Linked DNA regions of Chlorobaculum tepidum TLS. The protein of the gene in region 2 binds, or shares a complex with, the protein of the main gene of each other region. Links are inferred from orthologs where the notes say so. Each region holds a gene or a part of one and is shown on either strand. Other genes may lie near its edges. The genes, in order: hisH and hisF.

Region 1 (3,129 bases), 930 kb from region 2 along the record:
CGGGACTCGCACCCCTGATCTGCTGGATTTCGCCCTTGGTGACGGGCTGGTGCCAGGCCACCACGGCGAGCACTTCGAGCATGGATCGGGAAAGACGCCGCTGGATCACCGGCGCGAGCAGCTGGCGGACGAGGTCGGCGAATTCCGGTTCGGTGAGAAAACGGTAACCGCCAGCGATGGCGTGAATGCGAAAGGTTCTGCCGGTCGCCTCGTAATCGCGGTTGAGTTCATCGACCGCCTCCTGGAGTTCGCTCGGTGTGAACTTATGGGCGGTAATCTGACTGAGCGTCTGAAGGTTGACCGGCTCTTCCGAGGAGAAGATCAGGGCTTCAAGCGACCGGAGAAGTTGTTGGCGTTGTTCCTGCACGGTGACTGTCGATGGTTGCAAGCGCGATGCGGCCGCCGTCAGGAGCAGCACTCCTTCTTGCGGGCCGTGGAAAATTCGCCGTCGATGCCAAGCCCCTGCTCGTAGGCGTACCACAGCTCCTGGCACGGAAAATTGCACTCGTAAAGCGCCTTGCCGATAATGACCGAATCGACGCCGTACTTTTCGAGCGAGCGGAGCTTGTGCAGGTCATCGGAAGTGGTCGCGCCACCAGACGCGGTCACCTTCATGCCCGCCTTCTCGGCAAAGCGTTTGGTGGTTTCGTAGCCGACCCCCTGCAACATGCCGTCACGGGTGATGTCGGTGTAAATGATGCGCTCGACGCCGAGCTTCTTCATTTCGCCAGCAAGCTCGTAATCCTGCATATTGCTGCTCTCGGTCCACCCCTTGATTTTGGGCACGCCGTGCTCGGCATCGATGCCGACGACGATCTGCGAAGGACGATATTTCTTCAGGAGATCGGCGATGAGGCCGGGATTGGTAACCGCCGCAGAGCCAATAACCACACGGCTGACGCCAATGTCAAGGTACTTTTCAACCGCCTCGACAGAGCGGATGCCACCGCCGACCTGGATCGGAATATCGAGCACATTGACGATCTCGCGAATCCTCTCGAAGTTGACCGTCTCACCAGTCAGGGCTGCGTCGAGATCGACCACATGGATCATCTTGGCGTTCTGCTTCCGCCAGATGACCGCCATGTCGCACGGATTGTCAAGATAGATTTTCTTCTGAGCGAAGTCCCCGCGGGTCAGCCTGACGCACTTTCCTTCTTTAATATCTATAGCCGGTATAATCAGCATAACGTTTATAACCTCAAGGACTTAAAATTCTGCAAAATTTTTCAGCACCTGCAAACCTGCTTCGGAGCTTTTTTCAGGGTGAAACTGTACCGCGAAAATACCATTTTTCTCAATGGCCGAACAAAATTTTTTCCCGGCGAAAAAGGTGGTCGCGGCCACGCTTTCCGGCTCGTCGGGAGCACAATAGTAAGAGTGCACGAAGTAGAAATACGACTGATCTGGAACATTGCGGAAAAGGACCGAGTCCTTGCAATAATCAACAGAGTTCCAGCCAATCTGCGGAATCTTGTCGGTACTGCTGGTAAAACGGAGCACCTTGCCAGGCACGATGTCAAGGCCCTTATACGCTCCCATCTCCTCGCTTTCTGAAAGAAAGAGCTGCATGCCAAGGCAGATACCGAGCACACTGCGGCCTTTGTCGATATGCTCCCGGATCGCCTCGTCGAATCCCTGGCGGTTCAGCGCTTCCATCGCCGGGCCAAACGCGCCGACACCGGGAATAAGCACTTTATCGTAACGGCTCATCTCGGATGCCTTGTCGCTGACGACTGCCTCGATACCGAGATAATCGAAAGCCTTGTGCACCGACCTGAGGTTTCCGGCGCCATAGTCGGCAATAAATACCATGAACTTAAAGATTAAAACGTTGCTGATGGCCTCCGGATGGAGAAAAAAGCGGTTCAAACCTCGAAAAAGGGGCAACACGTCTTTTTTTTAAGAAGTTCTCGCCGTATTATACCCTCTTCTGTGGCTTTCACTTTTGTTCCTTGCTTCCCTGCTGAAAGTCATTCCAATCCACATATCACGAGTAATCGCAAGAACAATGTACAGGATTGTTTCCGCTATTTTTTTAGCCGAAAATATTAAAAAATTCGAAATCGAGGCTCCGATGATCGCAAAAAAGCGAAAAGCCGGCCAGTTCGTCATCATCAGGATCGACCAAAACGGCGAGCGCATTCCTCTGACCATCGCTGATTCGGATCCCGAAAAGGGCACCATCACCATCATCGCGCAGGGTGTGGGCAAATCGACACGTGAGTTGAACTGCAAGGAGGCAGGCGACTCGATCGCCGATGTGGTCGGCCCGCTGGGAACGCCCTCGCACATTGAGAATTTCGGTACGGCAATCAGTATCGGCGGCGGCGTGGGCACCGCTATCGCCTACCCGACGGCGGCAGCACTGAAAGAAGCAGGCAACTACGTCATCACCATCAACGGCGCGCGTTCGAAGGATCTCGTGATCCTCGAAGATGAGATGAAGGCGGTCAGCGATGAAGCCTACATCACCACTGACGATGGCTCGTACGGCTTCCACGGCTTCGTGACGCAGAAGCTCCAGGAGCTGATCGACTCGGGCAAAAAGATCGACTTTGTACTCGCCATCGGCCCGATTCCGATGATGAAGGCTGTGGCTGACGTCACCCGTCCGTACGGCATCAAGACCGTGGTCAGCCTCAATCCCATCATGATTGACGGCACCGGGATGTGCGGCGGCTGCCGCGTCACGGTCGGCGGCGAGATCAAGTTCGGCTGCATCGACGGCCCGGAGTTCGATGCGCACCAGGTCGATTTCAAGAACCTTGCCGACAGGAACAGGATTTACCAGCACGAAGAGAAGGAGGCTAACGATACCTTCGCTCACGAATGCAATCTGACCAGGCAAGCTTGATTCCTGCACAACCTAACATTTTTCATAGAAGCTGTCTACCTTCCGGAGCCGTTTCGAGCGACCTCCGGCGGGCAGGACTGTCACGAAAATCCGTTTCACCGCTAAACCAGCAATCGTAATCATGGACGCTCGTACTATCACCACCAAGGAACGTATGGCCATTCCCCGTCAGAAGATGCCCGCTCAGGATCCAGTGGAGCGCGTCGGTAACTTCAAGGAGGTCAACCTTGGCCTAACCCCGGAACAGGCACAGCAGGAAGCCCTGCGCTGTA
Region 2 (3,127 bases):
GAAAGACCGTGAAATCGACTGGGCCGGATGCTTTCAGCACGAAGCCTTTGGTGGCCAGTTCACGATCAACCACTGATTTAATGTTTTTGTAGATCAGCGGATTGTTGGCAAGAATGTCGTCGCTGATTCCAGCGCTGCCTTTATCGCTCCATCGGTAGGTTTTGTAGCGCTCGAAGGGAATGGTGCGGTCGTAGTCGCTGACGACCCGGTAGTTAGAACACCCCGCAAGCGTCAGCAGGGCGATCATCGAAAAAATCCAGAAACGTGTTCTCATGGTTTACCTCGCCTGTTCATCGTTTAGCTGAATAGTGTTGTCTCGTCGCAGTTTTTTTGACGTCAACATCCGAAAAAAACCTTCAACGCACTTTTGGCTCGATAAAATCCACAAAAGGGGGAAAAAAAGTGGTGTCAAATGAAAGAATAAGTACTATCTTAGCGATAAAGAACGGGGGCTCGTTTCAACGAGCTTTAACTGCCGGTTTCAGGCCGGATTACCAAAGCCTTTTAGCGCTTTGCGACGGTGAAGAGGGAAGGAATTTGTCTTTTTTTTATCAAATCAAAACGGAGTAGTTGTCATGGATGTTGGTGGGCCTGAGTTGTTACTTATTTTAGTGGTTATACTGATCCTGTTTGGCGGCCAGAAAATTCCGGAACTGGCCAGAGGTCTTGGCAAGGGCATCAAGGAGTTCAAGAAAGCGCAGGCCGATATCGAGTCGGAGTTTCACAAAGCGGTCGATGGCGTTTCAGATACGGTCAAGCAGGCCGGAAGTTCAGAGAAGAAGTCCTGATCCGTAACGGCTTGCTCGTCGGGATTTTTTCGTTACTGGATGAAGCTGTATTTTCGTTACACTATTTGAGGACGAAAGTACGCCATGTGCCGGAGCGCTGTACGGCAACAAGAAAAAAATCAGTATGCTTCTTACTCCATCCGAAAAGATTACGAGAGAATACAACCGTTTGTGGATCGTCTCTATCGCCCGGATTTTACTTGCTCTTGCGATCGGTTTTACCCTGTATGAAGCGACAATACATCACCCGATTCTGCCACCAAGGATGGATTACGGTGACAAGGTTCTTCACGCAGCGGCATTTTTTGCATTGACCATGCTCACGGAAATATCGTTTCCGGGCCTGAAATCACTCCTGCCAAAGCTGCTTTTTCTTTTGGGTTTCGGGATTTTCATTGAATGGATTCAGTCTTTTCTCCCGTGGCGCAGCTCCGATGTGTCGGATTTTCTTGCCGACTGCGCCGGTATTGCATTGTGCTTCGTTCCCGTGCTTCTGACCCGCCTCACTCTACGACTTTCTGACCACTGAAATGGCGTAATGGACGTCATGCCGAAATAGCGTTTTCCCGCATGTTGCGCCACGCAAGAGAAGCTGTCTCATAAGCCGGGAGTCGCGACCGGGCCGATCGCTACGTATGCGGAGGTTCAGAGCCTGACCGTGATTCCCCGTTCGCGCAGGTACTCCTTGGCCTGCCGGATCGAGTAGGTGCGGAAGTGGAAGATCGAGGCCGCGAGCGCAGCGTCGGCGTGGCCATCCGTAAATCCCCGGTAGAGATGTTCGAGGTTGCCTGCGCCGCCGGAGGCGATCACCGGAATGTGTACGGTGGTCGAGATCATTTTGAGAATTTCGTTGTCGTAGCCCTCCTGCGTGCCGTCGCGATCCATGCTGGTCAGGAGAATCTCGCCCGCGCCGAGTTCCTGCACCTTGTGTGCCCATTCAACCGCTTCGTACTCCGTCGGCTTTTTGCCCGAATGAGTATGAACGATGTACCGCCCATCGACCTTTTTCACATCAATCGCCACCACCACCGCCTGCGAGCCGAACTTTTCGGCGATGCGCGAGATCAACTCCGGCTCGCTGACGGCGGCGGTGTTGACCGACACCTTGTCCGCGCCGTGCAGGAACGCGTCGTGCGCCCGCTCGACCGAGCTGATACCGCCGCCGACCGTGAGCGGAATGAACACCTCGCCTGAAACTTTCAGTACCTCTTCGAGGGTTGTCCTTCTTGATTCCAGCGACGCGGAGATGTCGAGAAAGACCAGCTCGTCGGCCATTTCATTGTTATAAAAGCGGGCCTGTTCGAGAATCGAACCGGCATCCCTGAGGCCTTCGAAGTTGATGCCTTTAACCACCCGTCCGTCGCGGACGTCAAGGCAGGGTATGATGCGTTTGGCTAACATGTGCGCGATACTGTTGGTTGGCCGGACAGCGGCCCGGTACATCGGATGACTTTGAATCTGCCGCAATATATCAAAGTCTTCTTATATTGAGCCGCATTCAAAGCAGCCAACAGAAAAAGAGAAACCGTCATGAAATTTCCTGTTTGCGATTTTGCAGAATCCGAAGAGGGGTTCTATTCCCAGTGCGCAAGCTGTCCCATCGAGTCCAGCCAGCCCGGTTGCGCTCTCGACGAACAGAGTGACGGCACCTATCTGTTCATCGGCGAAACTCCGCATGGCGGCGTTAGGGCGGTCTTCTACTTCAAGAACGATGCAGGCAAACAGGTCTCCAAGCAGGAGGCTGTGCATGTTGAAATACACGAATTTGACGACCAGGATCGGCTTGTCGCCATTCTCTATGGCATGGTTGATCCGGAGGGCATGATCTACCTGAAAAAGTCTGACAGCTAAAGCGTCAGGGCAAACCCCATCAAGGCATTCATAATGTTAGATATTCACAATCCAGCGACCGACCACCACGATATGAGGGATCTCACCATCATCGGCGGTGGTCCAACAGGCATCTTCGCAGCTTTCCAGTGCGGCATGAACAACATCTCCTGCCGTATCATTGAGAGCATGCCACAGCTCGGCGGGCAGCTTGCGGCGCTCTATCCTGAAAAACATATCTACGACGTGGCCGGCTTTCCGGAAGTTCCGGCCATCGATCTGGTCGAGAGTCTCTGGGCGCAGGCCGAACGGTACAATCCCGATGTTGTGCTGAACGAGACGGTCACGAAATACACCAAACTCGACGACGGCACCTTCGAAACCCGAACCAACACGGGTAACGTTTATCGCTCACGCGCCGTGCTTATTGCTGCCGGTCTCGGTGCGTTCGAGCCGCGCAAGCTGCCGCAGCTCGGCAACATCGACCACCTTACCGGAAGCTCGGTTTA

The links.
Region 1: the proteins of hisF (region 2) and hisH are in contact, whole or in part, in a crystal structure (PDB 6RU0), measured with the Thermotoga maritima proteins. The link is inferred for Chlorobaculum tepidum TLS from one-to-one orthologs. Residues at the interface, in WP_004080486.1 of Thermotoga maritima: Met1, Leu2, Ala3, Arg5, Ser40, Glu41, Asp45, Glu46, Ala70, Glu71, Ile73, Asp74, Ile75, Pro76, Phe77, Asp98, Lys99, Ser122, Gln123, Glu161, Thr195, Leu196, Asn247, Arg249, Glu251; in WP_004080484.1 of Thermotoga maritima: Asn15, Arg18, Arg22, Arg117, Leu118, Pro119, His120, Met121, Gly122, Trp123, Asn124, Asn134, Gly135, Tyr136, Tyr138, Val140, Tyr158, Glu180, Lys181, Ser182, Ser183, Lys184, Ile185.

Annotation. Positions count from the first base shown.
Region 1 is NC_002932.3:490,552-493,680, reverse strand. Bases 13-2,820 are described here. They hold hisH (imidazole glycerol phosphate synthase subunit HisH), read right to left. Parts: upstream 1,816-2,820; coding sequence 1,210-1,815; downstream 13-1,209. Other genes in these bases: AYT24_RS02290 (sulfide/dihydroorotate dehydrogenase-like FAD/NAD-binding protein), read left to right, coding at 2,012-2,820; hisA (1-(5-phosphoribosyl)-5-[(5-phosphoribosylamino)methylideneamino]imidazole-4-carboxamide isomerase), read right to left, coding at 406-1,188; scpB (SMC-Scp complex subunit ScpB), read right to left, coding at 13-367. Also shown: more of scpB, read right to left, coding at 1-12; more of AYT24_RS02290, read left to right, coding at 2,821-2,857; gltA (NADPH-dependent glutamate synthase), read left to right, coding at 2,979-3,129. UniProt on the Escherichia coli protein: IGPS catalyzes the conversion of PRFAR and glutamine to IGP, AICAR and glutamate. The HisH subunit catalyzes the hydrolysis of glutamine to glutamate and ammonia as part of the synthesis of IGP and AICAR.
Region 2 is NC_002932.3:1,419,388-1,422,514, reverse strand. What follows is about bases 312-3,117. They hold hisF (imidazole glycerol phosphate synthase subunit HisF), read right to left. Parts: upstream 2,190-3,117; coding sequence 1,434-2,189; downstream 312-1,433. Other genes in these bases: AYT24_RS06845 (NAD(P)/FAD-dependent oxidoreductase), read left to right, coding at 2,673-3,117; AYT24_RS06850 (hypothetical protein), read left to right, coding at 2,319-2,639; AYT24_RS06860 (VanZ family protein), read left to right, coding at 913-1,317; tatA (twin-arginine translocase TatA/TatE family subunit), read left to right, coding at 576-788. In the rest of the region: AYT24_RS06870 (DUF4136 domain-containing protein), read right to left, coding at 1-274; more of AYT24_RS06845, read left to right, coding at 3,118-3,127.